DNA from 2 places in the Brevibacterium sp. 50QC2O2 genome. Region 2 is predicted to be linked to the other one. Evidence: predicted binding sites of a transcription regulator. Region 2 holds the regulator's gene; the other holds the start of a gene.
What was found. The regulator LexA, encoded in region 2, represses DNA repair genes until DNA is damaged. The targets are predictions, from matches to a motif close to TCGAACANNTGTTCGA.

Region 1 (10,850 bases), on a different contig from region 2:
CAGGCCGATGCCGATCTGGGTGCAGACGTGGCCGGTTGCGCGGATGTCGGTCAGGAAGTCCGTGGCCAGGGTGCGGGCGGTGAAGGAGAGCACGTCCGTGTTCGCGCTCGGCGGTTCCAGGTGGGTGCCGACGTGGTGTTCTCTGGTGCGGGCGTGGTCGATCGGCAGCCGGTCCTCATGGCCGGCGGCCAGGTGCCAGGCGCGCAGGCCGGCGGCGGCGAAGCGTTCGAAGACCTGGGCTGCGGGGAGTTCGGCGAGTGCGCCCAGGGTGTGCAGGCCCAGGGCGTGGAGGGTGTCGGTGAGGGTCGGCGGGGTCGTCTCCAGGCGGGCCAGTTCGTCGATGGGCTGGCCGGCGAGGAAGTCCGCGGTGTGCCCGGGTGGGACGAGCTGTGAGGTTTCGGCTGCCAGGAGGGCGGCGAAGGTGGAGTCGGCCACGCCGGCGAAGACCTCCCAGCCGGTTCGATCGGTCAGCGCGATCAGGAGGTGTTCGACCCAGCCGGCCTCCCCCGTGCCCGGGTGTGCGTCCGGGTATGCGTCCGGTTCCGAGTGGTGGTGGGGCAGGGCGTGCAGGGGGACGGTGATGGTGCCGGGGCGCAGCAGGGTGAAGCGTGCCACGAGGTCTTCGAGCACGGTCACGGCGGTGGCGAAGGTCCGGTGTTCGGCCTCGGTGTCCCTGGGGTGGATCGTCAGGTGCGGCAGGCGGGCACGGGCGGCGCGTTTCGTCATGCCGGGCAGGACGCCCGCAGTGCGTGCCGGGGCGTTCGCCGTGTGGATCCGGCCGGCGGCCAGCACCGCGATGGGGGCCGTCGGGGGCAGGCCGTGGGTCAGGCCGGCGGCCAGGGCCGGCCAGTCGGGGACGGTCAGGACGAGGGTGCGGCGGGTCGGCGCGGAGCCGGCCTGGGCGGGTGCCTGCGTTGCCGGGTCAGTCGACACTGTGCAGCCTCCGCTCCGGCTGTGGCGTCTCCGGTGCATGGGTGGCGCCCGCCCGGCCGTGGTGGTCGGGCAGGAGGAGTGAGTGCCGGCCCGTTGTGGGATTGTCCACCGTGATTCGGGCCTCGCGCAGGCGGCCGCAGCCCTGCCCCAGACCCGTCCAGTGGCAGCCGGAGACCGTCAGGGAATCCCGGTCGGCCGGCCTGCCGCCCTGGCGGGCCGGCCGGTGCGGGCCGGCGTGGGTTCCGGGCGCCGGTGTCAGGAGGACCAGGCCGGCGCTGCGCTCGCGGACCCGGGCGGCCAGGCGCTGTTCCTCTCCCCCAGTCAGGTGGAAAGGGACGCGGGTGATGAGGATGTCGATGGACTCCAGGAGGATCGAGGTGGCGCGCAGCCAGTCGCCCGGCGGCACCTGCACGTCGACGAAGTGGTCCGAGTCGATGCCCAGGTCCAGGATCGTCCGGGTGGAGGTCGAGCCGATGTTGAGGGTGGCGCACCAGGTGCCCTGTGCCGTGGCCCCTGCGGCGGTGGCCAGGGCCAGCAGCAGGGCGTGCGGGCCCGAGATGGTGAGGATGCCGCCGCGCGGCAGGCCGCCGTGGGCGAAGAGGCGCTGCAGGACTCCGGTGACGGGGAAGGTCGGCCGGGTCAGTGTTGCGGCGTAGCCGATGCCGGGCAGGCTGCTCAGTGCTCTCAGCTGTGCGGATTGTGCTGCCATGGGATTATTATCGAACTCCTGTTCTAATGAATCAACATGATTCGAATATGTGTTCTACTCTGTTCCCGACTCTAGGACGGGGCACGGACACGGCCCGTCTAGACTTGATCCGTGACTTTGCAGATCGTCTTCCACACCCCGGAAATCCCCGGCAACACCGGCAACGCCATCCGCCTGGCGGCCGTCACCGGCGCCCACCTCCACTTAGTCGAGCCCCTGGGCTTCGACCTGACCGATGCGAAACTGCGGCGCGCCGGCCTGGACTACCACGACCTGGCCCACGTCACCGTGCATCCGGACCTCGAACACCTGTGGGCCGAACTCGGCCACCGGCGCGTCATCGCCTTCACCGGACACGTCGCCGAGCACTTCCAGGACGTGAGCTACGACGGCGACGATGTGCTCATGTTCGGCCGCGAGTCCACCGGCCTGCCAGAAGAGGTGCTGGCCGATGAGCATGTGGACCTGCGTGTGCGTATCCCGATGCTGCCGGCCCGCCGGTCACTCAACCTGGCCAATTCCGCGGCCATCGGCATCTACGAGGCCTGGCGGCAGCTGGGATATCCCGGCGGGCTCTGAGCCCGGCGTAGAATCGCACCCATGGCCAGAAAAGCACTCACCGTTGCAGGAAACGACGTCACCGGCGGCGCCGGACAGGCAGCCGATCTGAAGATGTTCGAGGAGTACGGGGTCTTCGGCGCGACCGTCCTGACCTGCATCGTCACCTTCCACGGGGAAGAGGGCTTCGCCAAGGACTTCCGGCATGCGATCGAGTTCCTCGACACGGACCTGATCGCCCGCCAGCTCGATTCGGCCCTGTCCGTCCACGATTTCGACGTCATCAAGTCCGGGATGCTGGGCTCGGCGGAATCGGCCCTGCTGCTGGCCGAGCGACTGCGCGATCGGCGCGGGCGGGCGGGCTCCCTGCCCTTCGTGTTCGACCCCGTGCTGGTCAGCAAGGGCACCGGCACCATGGTGGATCTGGGCGACCTGTTCGTTAAACACCTGGTGCCGCTTGCCACCGTCATCACCCCGAACCTGGACGAGGCCGCGGCCCTGACCGGCGCCGATGCGCTGCACACCCCGCAGGAGATGGCCGAGGCGGCACGGGCCATCCACGCGATGGGCGCGGCCAACGTCGTGGTCAAGGGCGGCGCCCGCCTGGACGGGGCAGAGGCCCTCGACGTCTTCTACGACGGGCACGAGGCCACTGTGCTGGCCTCGACGAAAGTCAACAACGACCTGGTCAACGGCGCAGGCTGCTCCTTCGCCTCCGCGATCGCCGCGGGTGTGGCCACCGGATTGCCGGTGGACCGTGCCGTGTTCACCGCCAAGGAGAAGGTCGCCCACGGAATCGCCAGGGCGCTGGACAACGCCACCGGCGTCCGCTCCCTCTACCAGGCCGCCGGCCGCTGCGAGCCCGATGAGCGGATCAGCGTCCGCCGACTGTGAGGCCGAACATAGACTGGCGTCCATGAGCACTCATCGTTTCTCCCAGGTCGACGTCTTCGCCTCCGGTCCGATCAGCGGCAATCCCGTGGCGGTCGTCCACGATGCGGATGATCTCAGCGAGGCGCAGATGGCAGCCTTCGCCAGGTGGACCAACCTCTCGGAGACGACCTTCCTGTCGCGCGCCGGCGATCCGCGGGCGGACTACCGGCTGCGGATCTTCACCCCGGGTGGGGAACTGCCCTTCGCCGGACACCCCACCCTGGGCTCGGCGCACGCCTGGCTGGCCGCGAACGCCGCGGGCACACGGCAGGGGCTTATCCAGGAGTGCGGCCTGGGGCTGATCGAGCTGCGCATCGCCGCAGACGGCTCCCTGGCCTTCGCGGCTCCCGGGTTCGTGCGCACGGGCTCCCCGAATGGGACCGAGTTGGCGCATGCGCTCGACGTCCTGGGTATCGCCGATGAGGACGTCCTGGACGCCCAGTGGATCGACAATGGTCCGGGCTGGTTGGGCCTGTGGCTGCGCGATGCCGCCACCGTGCTGGATGTGGAGCCGGACTTCGCGCGCTTCGCCGGCAGCGCACTGGGCGTGCTGGGCGCCTATCCCCCGGTAGCCGAAACCGGTGCCGGTCAGCCCGTGGCCGATGTGGAGGTCCGCGCATTCCTCCCCGACGGCGGGGTTCCCGAGGACCCTGTCACCGGGAGCCTGTGCGCGGGGTTCGCCCGGTGGCTGGTTCCGTCGGGCAGGCTACCGGAGCACTATACGGTCTCGCAGGGCACCCGCCTGGGGCGAGCGGGCAGGGTGACGATCGACCGGGATGCCGATGGGACGATCTGGGTGGGCGGCCGAGCGGTGACGACCGTGTCCGGGACCGTCGAACTCTAGGCAGGACGGGCCGACGGTGGAGGAGATCAGCGCCGGACCATGCGGATCTCCACGAGGCCCTTGAGGTCAGGATCGCTCTTCTCCTCGCCGTCCGGATGGAAACCGTTCTTCTCGTAGAACCTCCTGGCGCGGGGATTGTCCTTGGCGACCCACAGCATCGCCGGCCGCCCGTCCAGCGCACCGTCGAGCAGCGCCTGCCCGATCCCGGTGCCGTAGACCTCGGACAGGACGTAGATCGCTGCGAGCTCTTCCGGAACGGGTGAGTCCTCGTCCCGCGTCGGGGTGCGCAGGGCGAACCCCACGATCTCCCCATCGAGCTCGGCGACCAGGGTTCGGGCGACGTACTCGGGAAGTGCGGTGCCCCGACTCCACAGGGCGCGGCGCTGAACCATGGCCTGGGTGCCGTAGAAATGCTCGGGCAGGAGGTCACCATAGGCCTCGCGCCAACCGGTGACATGGACGAGGGCCAGCCCGTCGGCGTCGGCCGGCGTCGGATGCCGGATCGTCCATGCGACTTCTTCGTGTGCAGACGTTTCCTCGGTCATGCCCCATACCCTAGCCCGTCTCTGTGCGAATCCAGTACTTTCCCTGGTCAATCTCCTTGCCACATTGCATGATGGAGCTCATATGGAACCCGCCCCAGACGGTACCGAACAGATGTAGCATCTTGAATACGGACGCTACATTGCTACACTCGATACCAAGAGGCGAACAGGGGTGATGGGCATGAACACCACGCAGGTACCGGAGAACGTCGGCGTCCACGCCGGGGATGACCATATCGAGGTCACCGGGCTGAGCGAGGACGAGGTCAGGCAGGCCATTGCACTGTTCCAGGCCACGGGGCGCGAACAGCTGCGGGCCCGCTCCGCACTCTATGCCCACGTCAATCGCGCCATGGTGGATGCGGCGATCCCCCTGATTCCGGAGGCGACCGCACGGCAGGCGCAGCGGCTGGCAGCCAATCGGGAGGCCCTGCTGCTCGAACACGACCATGAGACCTACCGGTCCCTGGCCCAGAAGCGCCAATCGCGGGAGAGCTCCGCGCGCACCTGGGTCGCCCGGATGCGGGAGCGCGGCGACCTGTTCACGCTCAAGGTCGCCGGGCAGACGATCATCCCGGCCCTGCAACTGACCGCGGATGGGACCCTCGAAGCATCCATGACCCCGCTGGTGCGCACCCTGCTGGCCGCCGGGATGAACGGCTGGTCCCTATGGGCCTGGCTGACCAGCCCGTCCGGCCTACTCAGCGGTGGGATCCCCGCGGAAGTCGTTGGCGACAATCCCCGGCGGGCACTGCGGGCCGCGACCCGGATGGCAGCGGAACTGGAGTTGACGCAGCGGCCGGTCAGCGCCGAGGTCGCGTGAGGAACTCGTTTCCGGAGCAGGACCTGGACTGCCCGGATCCGGAGGGCTGCCCCGTCGCAGTGACTCGGCTGGTGGACTGTGCGAGGGCGGGGCGGATGCCGGTGGCCCAGTTCCCTGCCGGGCGGGAATGGTACCGCGTCTATGATGCGCAGGACGGGTATTTCCAGGCCAACCCCGGCTATGGCGATACTCGCTTCGCGCCCTTCGACGCCGTGCGCACCGGGGCGCGCGTGCCCACGCTCTACCTCGCCGAGGACCTGGAGTCAGCTCTTTTGGAGACCAGTCTGCACAATGTCGCGCAGGCCCATCCGCGCATCGTGGACGAAAGGACCCTGTTGGGCAAACTCCATGCCCGTATCCGGACTCCGCATCAGCTGCGGCTGGCCGATCTGCGCGATCAGCGTCTGGTGGAGTTGGGGGTGAAGCGCTCCGGCATCGCCTCCAGTGATCCGGAACACTATCCCTGTACCCGCACAGTGGCGCGGGAGATCCATACCCAGGGTCAGGGTGGAACCGCACTCCAGGGGATCGTCTGGCATTCCCGGCAGGCCGAACTGGCAGGCACCCCCGCCCGGGAGGTCGTCGTGCTCTTCGCCGACCGGATCGCGATGGGCCGCGGGGTCTGGGATCTGGCCGCCAGCCGCAGTGCTTCCGGTGCCCTACTCGAGGGCACCGGCCGGCTCCTGCTCGATCGCCTGGCCGATGCCCTGTCCGTCGACATCGAGACCTCCGAGGAACTCGACCAGTAGGGGGCGTGCAACGGCCGGCCGAATGGAACCTCGTGTGAATGTCAAAAACTCTTGACATCATATGTCAATGATGCTTTACTTTTTTGTGTAAAGCATCATTGACATTGACGAAAGAGAGGTGCCATGGTCGAAGCCCGGACGCCGGTCCCCACACTCAAGGGGCGGCGCAAAACCTCAGGGCTGACCCAAGCCCAGTTGGCGGGAACCGTCGGAGTCTCCCGTCAGACCATCATCTCGATCGAACGTGGCGACTACGCCCCCAGCGTCTACCTGGCCCTGCGCATCGCAGGCACCCTGGACGCGACCGTCGAAGACCTGTTCCCCTTGGAGGAATCATGACCGATAGCACACGACGCACCAATGAGTTCGCCGACCGTCTGGCGGGGCTGAATGACCCGTCGATGGGCGATGAACGCGAACGCGACATCATCCTGCGGGCCTATGCACTGACCGCGACGGTCGGAACATATGTGAGCATCTGCGTGGGGATCCTCTTTGCGCTGATCGGGGCCGGCTTGTGGTCGCTCCTGCCCGTCTTGGCCAACGGGCTCACGGGTGTAGTGGCCGCCGGCTACTGCAAACGCGAAGGGGTCGACCTCAACCGGGCAACCCTGCGCACCACCGGACGCCGCTTCGCAGTCACAATGACGATTGGGGCCGTGCTCGCCCTGTTCCTCGTCGCCGTTCTGGCCTATCACATGCAAACCGGTCAGCCGGTGATCGATGTGGGCCTGGGCGGCTGGCCCACCGGCACCACCGGCTCATCGACCGCGACCGGCGGGGTGATCGGCGGTATTATCGGCGGGGCCGCCGTCATCGTCTTCATGGCCATCCGGCGCAGGCGCCAGCAGGTCCTAGACCTGCGCGATCGCGAAAGCGCCTGGGACGCGCCCGATGAGAACTGATCGCCCCGCACCAAAAAACACTGTGGCCCGCATCCTGTTACGGATGCGGGCCACAGTGCAGTGGAAAGAAGCTCAGTGCTTCTTGCCGAAGCCCTTGTAGCGGTCCTTGAACTTCTCAACGCGGCCGGCGGAGTCCATGATGCGCTGCTTGCCCGTGTAGAACGGGTGCGAGGCGGACGAGATTTCAACGTCGACCAGCGGGTAGGTGTTGCCGTCTTCCCATTCGATGGTCTTCTCGGTCTTGACCGTCGAGCGGGTCAGGAATTTGGTGCCCGAAGCCAGGTCGTTGAAGACGACCGGGTGGTAATCCGGGTGGATGTCCTTCTGCATGAGTATCCTCTTTCGAATTCTGTGAGCCCTGGTGCCGGGCCCTGAAGGGCGCACATGGCCTGCCAGTGCTCAAATTCTTCTTCGATCCGGGTTCGGACCAAAAGACAACTATACCGTATGTGATCCACCCGGACACAGCTCACGGCAACCGGGACGCATGGCCGATAGAGTGATTCCCATGACATGGAACAGTATTCCCGACTCGGTCGAAACCGTCCCCGCCACCACCCGAACCGATCTCCTGGCCCCTGCCACCGCCCAAGCGCTGGCCGGTCCGGGTGCAGATGCTGGCCCGATCGACGTGTTCGCGATCGACCCCGACTTGGCCGACACCGCGGCTCTGACCGCGGCATACGACCTGGCGCCCGAGGCCTCGGCCAACTGTGTGCTGGTCGCCGGCACCCGCGGCGATGACGAACGCATCGCCGCCTGCGTGGTCCTGGCCCATACCAAGGCCGACGTCAACAAGCGGGTGCGCAAACTCATCGACGTGCGCAAGGCATCGTTCCTGCCGATGGAGCGCGCAGTGGCCGAATCCGGGATGGAATACGGCGGGATCGGGCCGATCGGCCTGCCGGAGAACTACCGGGTGCTCATCGATACCCGCGTCGCCGAGGCACCGGAGATCATCCTGGGCTCGGGCATCCGCGGCTCCAAGCTCATCCTCTCCGGTGCCACCCTGGCCGCCGTCCCCGGCGTCGAGGTGATCGAGGACCTGGGCATCGAAGTCGGCTGAGTGCCCTGCCGGCCGACCGCACTATCCGCGTTCGGGCCCGTCCGGGGAGAATAGGCCGAGGAAGCCGAAGACCCATGTTTGGGCGATCGTGCCGACCTCTCCGGGCAGGCCCACCCAAGTCACTCCCAACAGACCACCATCGCCACGCCCCGTGCTCTCCAGGATTCCCGCCACTATCCAGAGGAGCACGAACAATCCGGCTATGCTCAGGCCGGTCCCCACCACGGTCCGCGTGTTCCGCCGCCGCGGCGTCGCCCCGCCGTACCCGGATAGCGCTGAGCACAACCAGACGATGCAGGTATTGACCCCCACCAGGCACAGGCTGTAGAGCCAAAACACTCCGGATGTCAAATCCAGGCCGGGGAAGGCGAACACGGATGCGATGACGACGACGCAGACGTTCACCCCCAGAAATCCCGCGGTGGCCCGCAGTCCCGGTATGGAAGTCACCGCTTCGCCTCCTCACCCACGCTCCTCCACTCAGGTTGACCTATCCTGGTCAAGGACCCGAATACTCCTATACTCCACCGGCGACCAGGTCCCGGCGCAGCTTCGCGGCGGTTTCCCGCCAGCCCGGGCGCGCGGCGTACAGGCAGCCCAGGCGCAGCCAGGTGGCCCGTTCGTACAGGTCGAGGGCCGCCGGATCCACGCCCGCCTGCGCCGTCGCCTCGTCCACGGCATCCACTGCCGCCTGGGCGCGCGATGCGCTCCAGATCCCCTGCCGGGCCCGCCATCTCAGGTGGGCGCGCAGATTGGCCGGGTCCAGGGCGATATCGGCGATGCAGGCGGTGTCCACGTCGAGCAAACCGGGCGTGGTGGAGCCGTCGAACAACAGCTGTTTGTCATGGAGGTCGCGGTGACAGGGTGCGGGAACGATGTCCCGGTCCTCCAGCAGATTCGCTGTCTCATCCAGCAGGGCGGCGAAGGCCGGATCGATCCGCTCCACCCCACCGGCCCGGGCCAGGTTGTCGGTGAGGATCAGGGCCTCCGCCCGGCCCGTGTGCACCGGGGTGTCCCCCGGCAGGTCCTCCGTTCCGACCCCGACGGACCGCCGCCATGACTGGGCACAGGCCCTCCAGGCCCGCTCCCATGCGGCCTCGGTGAACGCCCCTGCATCGTGTAGGCCGACTCCGGCCAGGGCGGCGAAGGTCACGGTGTCCTGCGTGGACGTCAGTATCCGGGGTGTTGCGAAGGGACCGGCGAAGGGCCTGGCCCGTTCCACTCCTGCCAGGATCTTCGCGGCCTTCCCCGGCCTCACGACCTTGGTGTACCGGGTTCCGTCCGGACTGCGCACCACTGCGCGCTTGCCCGGCTTGTGGCTGACCAGAGTGCCAGCCAAATGAGCCAGTGCAGGCAGTCGCGGATCGTCCGGGAGGGATTGCCCTGCCACCTGGGGACCCGCCGGTACCGGGCTCATCGCAGCGGTCCTTGTACCGTGGAGGCGGCGAGCGCCAGGGCGACCAGGCGGGCGCGTCTATCCTGCCAATCCGGGCGCAGGGCGCGCAGGGGTTCGTCCAGGCGGGAGCGCAGGGCCGTCGACTGGCTGCGCCGCACCTCTGCGGTGAAGGCGGTGTCGTCGAGGTCCCTGGTGGCGCCGTAGCCGGTGAGGAAGTCTGTGGCCAGCCGGGTTCCCTCTCCAGGTCGGTCCAGGTCGATCACCTCGCAGGCGGCCAGCCAGGATCCCACATCGCGTGCCGCCGGGCCCCGCGTCGCCCGGTCCAAGTCGATGATGCGGATGGCGGGCTTCTGGCCGGTGGGCTCTTCCGGGTCCGCCACCAGGATCTGGTCCGGGGATGCGTCGCCGTGGAGCAGCACGGTCTCCTGGCCCGTGGTGGCGCCCGCCCTGGAGTGCGCGTGCAGCGCGCCCAGGGCGTGCCCCGCAGCACAGGCTGTGGCCGGGTCGGGGTGCGAGTGCAGGTCGCCGGCGCCCCAGAGCGGGCTGGCGCTGGTGGTGCCGCGCCGTCCGACGGACATGCTGGGCAGGACGGGGGCGCCCAGGCTGCGCCACAGTGCGGTGGCGCGCACCAGCGGTAGGGCGGGTCCCGTACCGATGCGCAGGACGATGGGTTCTCCCGTGCGGTCGTCGTGGGTTGCCACGATGAGTCTGCGCCGGGGGTTGTATTTCAGTACCGTCCAGGTCTCCGGTGTGCCATAGCGGCGTGTCCTCACGACGGCGTGGACCTCGTGGGCCAGGGCAGGGTCGGCGCTCGCTGGGCCGGTCAGCAGGACCCGGCCGGCCCCCAGTTCGTGTGTTTCGATACGGGATCCGGCCTTGGCGACCCGCCGCAGCGCCCCTGTGATCTTGGCAGGGTCGGTGAAGATCGCGCAGAAGCCGTGGCGGCACTCCGCTGTGGATCGTTCGCCGAGGCCTCGGCCCGCATCCTCCGCCGGTTCCGGCACGGCACTGCGCCAGGCCACGATGAGGGACTCCCCCGGTTTGATCCGCACGTATGTGGGTTCCGCCTCTTCTCCCAGGAGCTCGGCGAGCACCGCGGGATCGGCCAGCCGGGGAGTCGCGGGCAGGGCCGCGAGCGCGTGCACGGCCGCGGCGGGATCCTGCGGCAGGTCCGTGCTGCGATCCGCCGGGTCCGATGGCGCTCCCGGGTGCGCGGGCGCCCTCATGCCCGCCCCTGGGTTTGCAGGCCGGCCCATCTAGCCACCCTGCCGCCGGGTCGGGTGAGCAGTTCGGCGGGTGCGCCGTCCTCGACGATCCGCCCACCCTCGAGCCAGATGAGCCGGTCGAGGCCGCGCAGCATCGCGACATCGTGGGTGATGGCCAGGGTGG
Region 2 (10,850 bases):
CCACCAGGTCGCCTATCTGATGGGCGACCGCGGGATCCCGCGGTCCTGGCGCGAACAGAACGGCTACGGCACGCACACCTTCCAATGGGTCGCCGCCGACGGCCGCAAATCCTGGGTCAAGTACCACTTCGAATCCGCGCAAAAGGCCGACTTCCTCTCCGCCCACGGCCATGAGGGCTTCGGACAGGCCGACGCGCAGGCGATGGCCGGCATCGACGCCGACTTCCACCGGCGCGATCTGGCACAGGCGATCAACGCGGGGAACTATCCCTGCTGGACCCTGTCGGTTCAGGTGATGGACGAACAGCGGGCGACCGAAGTCGACTTCGACCCCTTCGATCCGACCCGCGTGTGGCCCCACTCCGAGTTCCCCCTGCACGAGGTGGGCCGCCTCGAACTCGACCGCAACCCGCGCGACTTCTTCACACAGGTTGAACAGGCGGCCTTCACCCCGGCCAATCAGGTGGCCGGAACCGGGCTGAGCCCCGATCCGATCCTGCTGGCCAGGGTCCGTGCCTATGGGCTCTCGCACCGGCAGCGCATCGGCGCCGACTTCGCGGCTCTACCGGTCAATCGGACCCTGCCCGGCGTCGTGCCGGGTACCGCGGAGCCGCTGGCGGCCGAGGACCTGCTCGTCGGTGCCCAGTCCGCGGGGAGCCCGGCAGCGGGTCGAGCCGCCGCCGACTTCGCGCAGGCCCACACACTGGTGCGCACCGTAATGGACGATGAGCAGCGCGACCGGCTTGTCGGCAATGTGTCCGGGCACCTGCTCTGCGGCGTCAGCGAGCCGGTGCTGAGCCGGTCATTCGACTATCTGCGGCGCATCGACGCCGAGACCGGGGACCGCGTCGAAGCAGTGGTCCGTGCGGCCGGGCACCGGTGAACCGGACCGGGTCCCGATAGGACCGGCCCCGGCCGGCCGTTAAGCGGACTCGAGACTCAGAGTCAGGGAATCAGCGGCCTCGGCGATCTGCGGGGAGCCGGCCAGAGCCGTCTGCAGGGAGCCCAGCTCCGCCTGACTCGGCTGCCGTAGCGCCCGCACGTGCAGTGATACCTCGGGACCGCTCACAACGAGCCCGGCCGACCCCGGACCTACGCCCAGGGAGTCGATCCAGTCCAGGCCGGGAGTCTCACGCGCGATTCGCCCCAATTCCGCCACCGTGTTCGGATCGGCCCAGGCGGGCTGCCACTGCTCCTGTTTCAAGAACGCCCACAGGGCGGGCCTGCGCAGCAGGAAGGAACGCGGTGAGCCGGGGTCGAGCACGACCAGTTCCGCACCCTCCTCGACGGCCGCCGCGCACAGGCGCTCGGCCTCGATCGGTACGGGCCTGGCCTGCGGGTGCCAGGCGGTGAGGCTCGGGATGTCGGTGAAGCACGGAACGCAGCGCCTGCCGTCCTCCGAGGCCAGGAGCACCATCGCCATTTCGGATTTATTGTCGTGGACGTAGCCGTGTTCGTCGGTCGTATGTTCCACCGCGGTCGGCAGCACGGGGGCGTAGAGCCGGGTATCGCGCAGCGCTGCGAGGACGGATACGTGCAGCCGTGGATCGAAGGGATCCCGGGTCACGGCGCACAGAGCGTCGACGAGAACGGCGTCCGCCTCCCCCGTATCGCCGGAGAAGGGGTTGGGGTGCAAGTCCCGGCCGGCCCACGGGGTGCCGGCGGAATCCGCGGTGTTACCGTCGACGCCCGCGGCTTTGTCCGTCATGCCGGGCGCCCCGCCACGTCGAGGGCCTGGGCCAGGGTGAACTTGCCGGCGTACAGTGCCTTGCCGACGATCGCGGAGTCGACGCCCAGTCCGACCAGTGCGCGCAGCGCACGCAGATCGTCCAGGCTGGAGATCCCGCCCGAGGCGACGACCGGCTTATCGGTGCGCTCCGCGATCTGACGCAGCAGATCGACATTGGGTCCGCGCAGGGTGCCGTCCTTGGTCACATCCGTGACCACATAGCGCGCACAGCCCGCTTCCTCCAGCCCGTCGAGCACCTCCCACAGGTCTCCCCCGTCTTCGGTCCAACCGCGGGCGGCCAGGGTGGTCCCCCGGACGTCCAGGCCGATCGCCACCGTATCGCCATAGGTCTTGATGACCTCGGCGGTCCAGGCGGGGTTCTCCAGCGCCGCTGTACCGATGTTGACGCGCTCGGCGCCGGTGTCCAGGGCACGTTCCAGACTCTCCGTATCGCGGATCCCGCCGGAGATCTCCACTTTCAGGGAGACCGACTTCGTCACCCGCTTGAGCAGTTCGTAGTTCGACCCGCGCCCGAAGGCGGCATCGAGGTCGACCAGGTGGATCCATTCCGCGCCGGCCTCTTCGAAGCCGTGTGCGGCATCGATTGGGGACCCGTACTCGGTCTCGCTGCCGGCCGCCCCCTGGACCAGGCGGACGGCCTTGCCGCCGGCCACGTCGACAGCGGGCAACAGAACGAGGCGGGGATCGGTGGTTGCGGTCATGTTCTCTTCGCTTTCGAAAGGCGCCGGCATGCGAGGCCGACGGGGATTAGAAACTTATCAGCCAGTTGCGCAGCAGCCGGGCCCCGGCGTCCGCGGACTTCTCCGGATGGAATTGGGTCGCCCAGGTGGGCCCGTCCTCAACGGCGGCGACGAAGCTCTCGCCATGGGTGGCCATGGAGGCGCAGGTGCCGGGCGGGGGAACATGGGCGGCGTAGGAGTGCACGAAGTAGAAATACTCTTCGGCAAGGCCCGCGAACATCCGGGAGCCGGCCCCGGGAGTCACCCGGGTCCAACCCATATGGGGGATGACGGGGGCCGTGAGCTTTTGGACCGCACCCGGCCACAGGCCGATCCCGGCGGTCTCGACGCCGTGCTCGGTGCCGTGGGAGAACATCACCTGTTCCCCCACGCAGATTCCCAGCGTGGGCCGTCCCTGCGCATGACGGGTACGGATGATCTCCACCCCGTCCACGGCCCTCAGCCCGGCCATCACCGCACTGAAGGCCCCGACTCCGGGGACCAGGAGGCCGTCTGCCTGCGCCGCGCGGGTCCGATCGGCGGTGAGTTCGACCACCGCACCCGCGTGTTCGAGCGCACGGACCGCCGAGCGGACATTGCCCGCTCCGTAGTCGAGGACGACGACATCTGCGCTCATGCGCCGGCCCTCTTCGCCCCGCCGCCGAGCAACCGCCAGACCCGGTACAGGGAGAATCCCAGGACGAGGGCAGCCACCGCCACGGCGGCCCACACCAGGGCACGGCCCGAAAGCGCAACCAGGGCGCCGACGACGACGGCGATCACAGCCAGTAGGGCGACGACGAACCAGAGCAGAGCGGTACGCGCCAGCGATGCCCTGGCCGGGGTCATGGTGGCGGCCGAGGCCTGCATCTTGGTCATCGTCGAGGTGTCGATATGGCCCTCGACCTCGGTGGGCGCTGTCTGTTCGAGCAGCAGGGCCTCGACGATTCCCGGCAGGTTCGTCAGGGCCAAGCCGGCCGGCACATCGGACTCGCGCTTGCCATTGCGATAGTGGCCGGCATCGATCTGTTCCTCGCTGCGCACCAGCATGAGCACCTCGTGCTCACCGGCCAGGCGCGAGATCGTCGTGGCGATCTCGTCGGCCCCGGCGGCCGTGACGTCGTCGCGGGACAGAGCGGTGAATTCTCCGACGGGCACGACGTCACCGTGGATGTTCGACAGGACCAGGGCCGCAGCCAGCTGGTCCGCGCGTCCGAAGGGGGTGACGATCAGGGTACGGCTCACAGGGCTCCTTTGGTACTGGGAATCGCGCTGCCCATCCGCGGATCGGGTTCGACCGCCTGGCGCAGAGCGCGGGCGAAGGCCTTGAATTGGGCTTCGACGATATGGTGCGGATCGCGGCCGTCCAACAGGGTCAGGTGGACCGTCATACCGGCTGCGAAGGTCAGCGATTCGAGGGCATGGCGCGTCATCGACCCGGTGAAGTGCCCGCCGATCAGGTGGTACTGCTGCCCCTCCGGCTCACCCGTGTGAACGAAGTAGGGCCTGCCGCTGATATCGACTACGGCGCGCGCCAGCGCTTCGTCCAGCGGTACGTGGGCGTCGCCGTAGCGGCGGATCCCCGCCTTATCCCCCAGCGCCTGGCCGAGTGCCCGGCCGATCACGATCGCGGTGTCCTCGACCGTGTGATGGACATCGATCTGGGTGTCACCGGTCGCGCGCACGCGCAGATCGCACAGTGAGTGTTTGGCCAGTGCATTGAGCATGTGGTCGTAGAACGGCACGCTTGTGTCGATGTCGCCCTGGCCGGTGCCGTCGAGGTCGATCTCGACTTCGACAGTGGATTCGGAGGTGGCCCGCGTGGCGCGGGCGGTGCGGTGGGTCATATCAGTCCTGGGTCTCAGAGGGTGCAGTCAGCAGTTCCGGGTGCGCTGAGACCACGGCCGTCACCGCGGCGATGAAGGCATCCGTTTCCGCTTCGGTCCCCGCGTTGACCCGCAAATGGCCGGGGATGCCGTTGTCACGCACCAGCACTCCACGATCCAACAGGTACTGCCAGAGTCCGTGCGGGTCCGCAATCGATCCGAACAGCAGGAAGTTCGAATCGGAGTCCGCAACGCTGAACCCCAGCCCCAAGAGGGCATCGCGCATCCGGTCGCGACTGGTCTTGAGGGCCTCGACATTGGCCAGCAGGGAATCCGCATGATCCAGCGCGGCTCCGGCTGCGGCCAGGGTCAGCGCGGACAGGTGATAGGGCAGACGGACCAGCTTCAGAGCGTCGATGAGCGCCGGCTGGGCCACGGCATAGCCCAACCGCACACCGGCGAAGGCGAAGGCCTTGCTCATGGTGCGCGAAACGACCAGGCGCGGATACTCGTCCAGCAGGGTCAGCGCGGAGACGAATCCGGGACGTGCGAATTCCGCATAGGCCTCGTCCACGATCACGATGCCGGGCGCCGCGCGCACAATGCGCTCCACCGATTCGATCGGCGTCGAGCCACCCGTGGGGTTGTTCGGAGTGCACACGAAGACGACGTCGGGCCGCTCCCCTTCGATCGCGGCCAGGGCCGCATCGACGTCGATGTGGAAATCCGCGGCGCGCGGTACAGAGAGGAAGGAAGCACCCGTGCCCGTCGTGATGAGCGGGTGCATGGAATAACTCGGGGTGAAGCCCATCGCGGTGCGCCCCGGACCTCCGAACGCCTGCAGGATGTGCGAGAGGACCTCGTTCGATCCGTTGGCCGCCCAGATCCAATCCGGCGTCAGCACGGGATTGCGGTCGGCCGCACCCTGGGTGAGCAGGACCCGATTCAGATATCCGACGAGCTTGCCCCGCAACGCGGTGAAGTCCCGGTCGGGGTAGCGGTTGAGATCGGGCAGGACTTTCGCGATCGCGTCGGACATCGCGGAGACGACGTCTGGCGGCACGCTGTAGGAGTTCTCGTTGACATTGAGTGCGACGGGCACGTCGAGCTGCGGCGCTCCATACGGGGTCTGTCCCCGCAGGTCGTCGCGCAGCGGCAAATCCTGGAGATCGGTCACACGGAAAGTCTAACGCGCAGGCACCTGCAGGCTCTGCCCGGCCCGGATCGCGGAGTCGCGCAGACCATTGAGCCGTTTGATGTCCTCGACCACTATGTCCGTGCGCTGTCCGCCGGAGTGCGTGCGCGCGATCGACCACAGTGACTGGCCTTCCTCGACAGTCACCGTGGTCGTCGCGGGCGGTTCCGGCGCCTGGGCCGAGGCACCCGGTTGCGCCAGGAGGAACACCGGAACCGTGACCACGGAAATGGCCACCAGGACCACCAGCAGACGGACCCGGGTAAGAGCACTCCGATGCGGCGCCGGACGGGTTGTCCGGAATGCCTGTGACACAGCGATACTCATCGTTCCTCCTTTGGTTCGGGTCGCGCGGTGGGAAGTCCCGCGGCTCCTATTCGAACCTGTGTTCTATTGAAGCGCTTAATCGTATATATGTCCAGTCTTTTTTGGAACATTTTTGGAACATATGTGTGAAAATAGAATCGAACGGGGTCCGCAACCGTTGGCGCCTGCTGCAGCACAGCCTTCCAGCAGGCACTGACACGGCTCCTCTGAAGGAAAGTTTTCGCAGGTGAGGGCGATGAGGGACGGGGAATGACATGACAGCTGCACAGCGCCGGCCGCGCGGGCGGCCACGCAACGATAGCGTCGAGGACGAACTGCGCGAATTCCGCGACCGGGCCGGACACGGGGAGACCGGGAGCCAGTCGGCGGCCGCCGACGACCGGCGGCTGACCGCCAGGCAGCGGGTCGTCCTCGAGACCATCGAACAGGCCATCGTCGCCAACGGCTATCCGCCGAGCATGCGGGAGATCGGCGAGGCCTGCGGGCTGGCCTCGCTCTCCAGCGTCGCCCACCAGCTGACCCAGCTCGAACGGCTGGGCTATATCCGCCGCGATCCCAGGCGGCCCAGGGCCCTGGAGGTCGTCAATCCGGCCGAACAGAAGCTGGCCGCGGAAATCCACTCCACCGCGGAGCTCAACACCTCCTTGGTGCCGCTGGTCGGCCGGATCGCAGCCGGTGGCCCGATTACGGCCGAGCAGAACGTCGACGACGTCTTCGCCCTGCCCCGGCAGGTCGTGGGCTCCGGTGAGCTCTTCCTGCTCCAGGTGATCGGCGACTCCATGATCGACGCGGCGATCTGCAATGGGGACTATGTCGTCGTCAGGCGCCAGTCGAATGCCGAGAACGGCCAGATCATCGCGGCACTGCTCGACGATGAGGCCACGGTCAAGACCCTCAAGCGCACCGGCGGCAAGCAGTGGCTGATGCCGCACAACCCGGCGTATGAACCCATCGACGGGGACCACGCCACCATCATGGGCATCGTCACCGCCGTCATCCGCAGCATCTGAGGCGTTCGGCTGCGGGGCGCAGTGCCCGTGGCGCCCTGTTGCCCGGTCTGCGGCTCAGTCGGCTGCCGCGGGCATAGAGCCCAGCCGCTGTAGGGCGCCGCGGACTGTCGCATAGTCGTCGGTCCGCCACAGCGGCGGCAGGCTCTGCAGCAGGAAGCCCCCGTACCTGGCGGTACGCATCCGGCTGTCGAGGATCGCCACCACGCCGCGATCGTCGACGGTGCGGATCAGCCGACCCACGCCCTGGGCAAGTTTGAGCGCGGCCGAGGTCGCGCTGACGGCCATGAAGCCATTGGCCCCGTTGTGTTGGGCCTGCGCTGTCCGCGCCTTCGCCAACGGGTCGTCGGGGCGTGGGAACGGAATCCGGTCGATGACGACCAGTCGGCACGCCTGCCCCGGTACATCGACGCCCTGCCACAGGCTCAGGGTGCCCATCAGACAGGTTTCGTCCTCGGCCGCGAATCTCTTGACCAACTGGCCCAGAGTTTCCTCCCCCTGGAGCAGGATCGGCAGATCCGTATGCGCGCGCAGCGCCTCTGCGGCCTGAGTGGCCGCCAATTTGGAGGAGAACAGGCCCAGCGCCCCGCCGCCGGCGGCCGCGACGAGTTCGACCAGTTCGCTCGTCGCCTCATCGCCGAGTCCAGAGCGGCCCGGTTTGGGCAGGTGTCCCGCGACGTAGAGAATCCCCTGTTTGGGGTAGTCGAAGGGAGAGCCCACATCGATCGCGTCATAGCGCGGGGCATCGGGCCCGACCAGGCCCAGGGAGGCGGCCACCGCTTCGAACTTGCCGCCGAGCGCGAGAGTCGCCGATGTCGCCACCACGGTGGATTCCGCGAACAGCCCCGAGCGCATGGTGCCCGCCACCGACAGAGGTGCCGTGACCAACGAGGTCGTCTCCGTTTCCCGGAATTGATTCCGGGCCACCCAGAGAACGTCGTTATCAGCGTCCAGCGCCATGCGTTCTGCCAGTTCGAAGACTTCCTGCACGCGGGCCTTGGCCATCTTCTTCCCTGCGTCGGCATCATCGTCCGAGCGTTCCTTGTCCCCACCCATCTCCGAGACCAGCGTTCTGGCCTCGTCGCGCACCGCTGCGACTACGGACATAAGGGATTCGGGTTTGCGCAAAAGTAAACCGGTCTCGGATTCCGCCAGGGCCCGTTCGAAGCCGTTGGCCGCGCTGTCGAGCCGGCCGATCAGGGCCTCTGGCACCGTCGAGTGGCGTTTGGCCGAAGCCACCGCCGACTGGACCATGGGCACTGTCAGCGACCCGGTCAGCGCGTTGGTGACCCGATCGCGCAGTTCATGGGCCTCGTCGATGATGACGGCCCCGTGTTCGGGCAGGACCTTGTTCTGGCCGAAGGCGTCTATGGCCAACAGCGCGTGATTGGTCACCACGACGTCGGCGCCGGCGGCCTTGAGCTTGGCCATCTCCGCATAGCACTCGTCGTACAGCGGGCACTTCGAGCCGAGGCAGTCCGCGGCGTTGACGGATACCTGCTGCCAGGTCTTATCGGATACGCCGGGGGTCAGGTCGTCGCGGTCCCCGGTGTCGGTCGTGCGCTCCCAGGAACGGACCCGCGCGACTTCCTCCTCCAGCCGCGACATGCGCGTATTGCCGGACTGGGCTGCGGCGTCCGCACCCAGGTCGAAGAGCATGCCGGCATCGTCTTCGGGGTAGCCGCCGTCGAGCTTGTGCTTGCACACGTAGTTGCGCCGGCCCTTGAGCACCGCGGCAACGGGTTTGCGGCCGAATTCCGCCTTGGTGGCCTTGACCAGGCGGGGTAGGTCACGGTCGATGATCTGGCCCTGCAGCGCCAAGGTCGCTGTGGACACGACGACACGCGAGCCGGTGCGCATCGAGTATTCGACGGCGGGCACGAGATAGCCCAATGATTTGCCCGTGCCCGTGCCCGCCTGCACCAGCAGATGGGTCTCCGTGTCCAAAGCCGAGGCCACGGCCTCGGCCATGGTCTGCTGGCCCGCCCGCGGAGTACCTCCCAGAGCGCCGACGGCCAACCCCAGGAGTTCGGCTACATCCGCCACCCGGTCATTCCCCCTCTGTGTATCCGAAGGGGGCCAGCTCGGCGGCCAGATCATGATTGACCCGGGCGGTCAGGCGAGTGCCGGCTTCCCCGTACTCCTCGTGCTCGACGGTGCCCTGTTCGTGCACGCGCGAGACCAGATCGCCGCGGTCGTAGGGTATCAGCACGTCGACGGCGGTGTCGGGGCGCGGCAGCAGGTCCTCGACCCTGCAGCGCAGTTCCTCGACACCATCACCGGTATAGGCGGAGACCGCCAAAGAGCCACGGTGGGCGGCCAGCAGGCCGGCGAGCACCGCGGGGTCGGCGATATCGGCTTTGTTGAACACGATGAGTTCGGGAATCTGCCCTGTTTCGACATCGGCCAATACGTCGTGCACGGCGCTGATCTGGCTTTCGGGATCCGGATGGGAGGCATCGACGATGTGCAACAGCAGGTCCGAGTCAGCGGCCTCCTCCAGGGTCGACCGGAACGCCTCCACCAACTGTGTGGGCAGGTTGCGCACGAAGCCCACGGTGTCCGTGTAGGTGTACGCGCGCCCGTCGTCTGCCTGCGCCGCGCGGACCGTGGGGTCCAGGGTGGCGAACAGTGCGTTCTGCACCATCACCCCGGCGTTGGTCAGCCGGTTGAGCAGGCTGGATTTGCCGGCGTTGGTGTAGCCGACGATCGCGACCGAGGGAATCCTGTTGCGGTCGCGGTTGGAGCGCTTGGTCGCCCTGGCGGGCTCCATCGCCTTGATCTCCCTGCGCAGTTTCGCCATCCGGGTGCGAATGCGCCGCCTGTCCAGTTCGATCTTGGTCTCACCCGGACCGCGCGAACCGATCCCGGCCCCGCCAGCCACCCGGCCGCCCGCCTGCCGGGACATCGATTCGCCCCAGCCGCGCAACCGCGGCAAAAGGTATTCCATCTGCGCCAGTTCGACCTGTGCCTTGCCCTCCCGGCTCTTGGCGTGCTGGGCGAAGATGTCGAGGATCAGGGCGACCCGGTCGACGACCTTGACCTTGACCACGTCTTCGAGCGCACGCCGTTGGCTGGGGCCAAGCTCCGAATCCACCACGACGGTGTCCGCGCCCACCGCTGCGACGATGTCCGCCAGTTCCTGTGCCTTGCCGCGGCCCAGGAAAGTGCTGGGGTCCGGATTGGCGCGGCGCTGCAGCACTCCGTCGAGGACCGTCGAACCGGCCGTTTCGGCCAGTGCCGCCAGCTCCCGCAGCGATGCCTCCGCCTGGGCGGCGGTTCCGTGCGTCCAGATACCGGCCAGGACGACGCGCTCGAGGCGGATCTCACGGTATTCGACCTCCGTGATGTCCTCGAGTTCGGTCGACAGCCCCGCGACGCGCCGCAGTGCGGTGCGCTCCTCGACCTCCAGCTGGTCGTCGTGGGCGACCAGCCGCTCGTCGGTGAGCGCGGTCCCCGCCCGTGAGAGCACCCGGTCGACGACATCGCGACCGGTGCGGTTCCCGCCGCTGTTCTGGGGTTGGGTCATAAGGCCTCTGCTTCCTTTCGTCTGCGGTGTCCATTGTCCCACAGGCCACTGACGTTGATACTTGTAGGGATGGTTTCCATCCAGGGTGTGACCCAGGCACTGACTGGCCACCACAGTGTGTGCCTTTGCCGTGATCTGCCCACCCGCCAGGGACCGTCGAGTGTCCCGACCGGACGAGCATGACTTCATAGGAGCGCGGTCACTACCCCGTCAACGTCCTGTCTGCCCACCCGGCCGGGATTGCGCTTCCATCACCACCAAGGGACGAAAGGGCACCACCCATCATGCCAACACCACACCGACACGTCTACGCCGGCATCGACACACACGCCGACACACACCACGTCGCCATCATCGACGAGCTCGGCCGCAAACTCGACGACGCCGAGTTCCCCACCACCCCGGCGGGCTATGCCGCGATCCTCGCCTTCATCACCACCCTCGGCACACTGCGCAAGGTCGGGATCGAGGGCACCGCGTCCTACGGTGCCGGCATC

Region 1: the regulator LexA is predicted to act here: its motif matches at 7,399-7,414, upstream of NQ038_RS09595 (YbaK/EbsC family protein).

Annotation. Positions count from the first base shown of each region.
Region 1 is NZ_JANIJZ010000010.1:62,162-73,011, forward strand. It holds gene NQ038_RS09540 (DNA polymerase Y family protein) at 1-933, opposite strand, end outside; gene NQ038_RS09545 (hypothetical protein) at 923-1,642, opposite strand; gene NQ038_RS09550 (tRNA (cytidine(34)-2'-O)-methyltransferase) at 1,754-2,221, shown strand; gene NQ038_RS09555 (hydroxymethylpyrimidine/phosphomethylpyrimidine kinase) at 2,243-3,094, shown strand; gene NQ038_RS09560 (PhzF family phenazine biosynthesis protein) at 3,117-3,977, shown strand; gene NQ038_RS09565 (GNAT family N-acetyltransferase) at 4,004-4,522, opposite strand; gene NQ038_RS09570 (hypothetical protein) at 4,704-5,345, shown strand; gene NQ038_RS09575 (RES family NAD+ phosphorylase) at 5,342-6,094, shown strand; gene NQ038_RS09580 (helix-turn-helix transcriptional regulator) at 6,218-6,433, shown strand; gene NQ038_RS09585 (hypothetical protein) at 6,430-6,999, shown strand; gene NQ038_RS09590 (type B 50S ribosomal protein L31) at 7,072-7,329, opposite strand; gene NQ038_RS09595 (YbaK/EbsC family protein) at 7,508-8,065, shown strand; gene NQ038_RS09600 (hypothetical protein) at 8,087-8,515, opposite strand; gene NQ038_RS09605 (phosphotransferase family protein) at 8,583-9,482, opposite strand; gene NQ038_RS09610 (phosphotransferase family protein) at 9,479-10,687, opposite strand; gene NQ038_RS09615 (ABC transporter ATP-binding protein) at 10,684-10,850, opposite strand, start outside.
Region 2 is NZ_JANIJZ010000004.1:23,900-34,749, forward strand. It holds gene NQ038_RS04665 (catalase) at 1-883, shown strand, start outside; gene NQ038_RS04670 (SseB family protein) at 923-1,708, opposite strand; gene priA (bifunctional 1-(5-phosphoribosyl)-5-((5-phosphoribosylamino)methylideneamino)imidazole-4-carboxamide isomerase/phosphoribosylanthranilate isomerase PriA) at 1,705-2,451, opposite strand; gene hisH (imidazole glycerol phosphate synthase subunit HisH) at 2,498-3,106, opposite strand; gene NQ038_RS04685 (hypothetical protein) at 3,103-3,714, opposite strand; gene hisB (imidazoleglycerol-phosphate dehydratase HisB) at 3,711-4,316, opposite strand; gene NQ038_RS04695 (histidinol-phosphate transaminase) at 4,318-5,472, opposite strand; gene NQ038_RS04700 (LysM peptidoglycan-binding domain-containing protein) at 5,482-5,817, opposite strand; gene lexA (transcriptional repressor LexA) at 6,072-6,827, shown strand; gene NQ038_RS04710 (ATP-dependent DNA helicase) at 6,882-8,870, opposite strand; gene hflX (GTPase HflX) at 8,875-10,353, opposite strand; gene NQ038_RS04720 (IS110 family transposase) at 10,638-10,850, shown strand, end outside.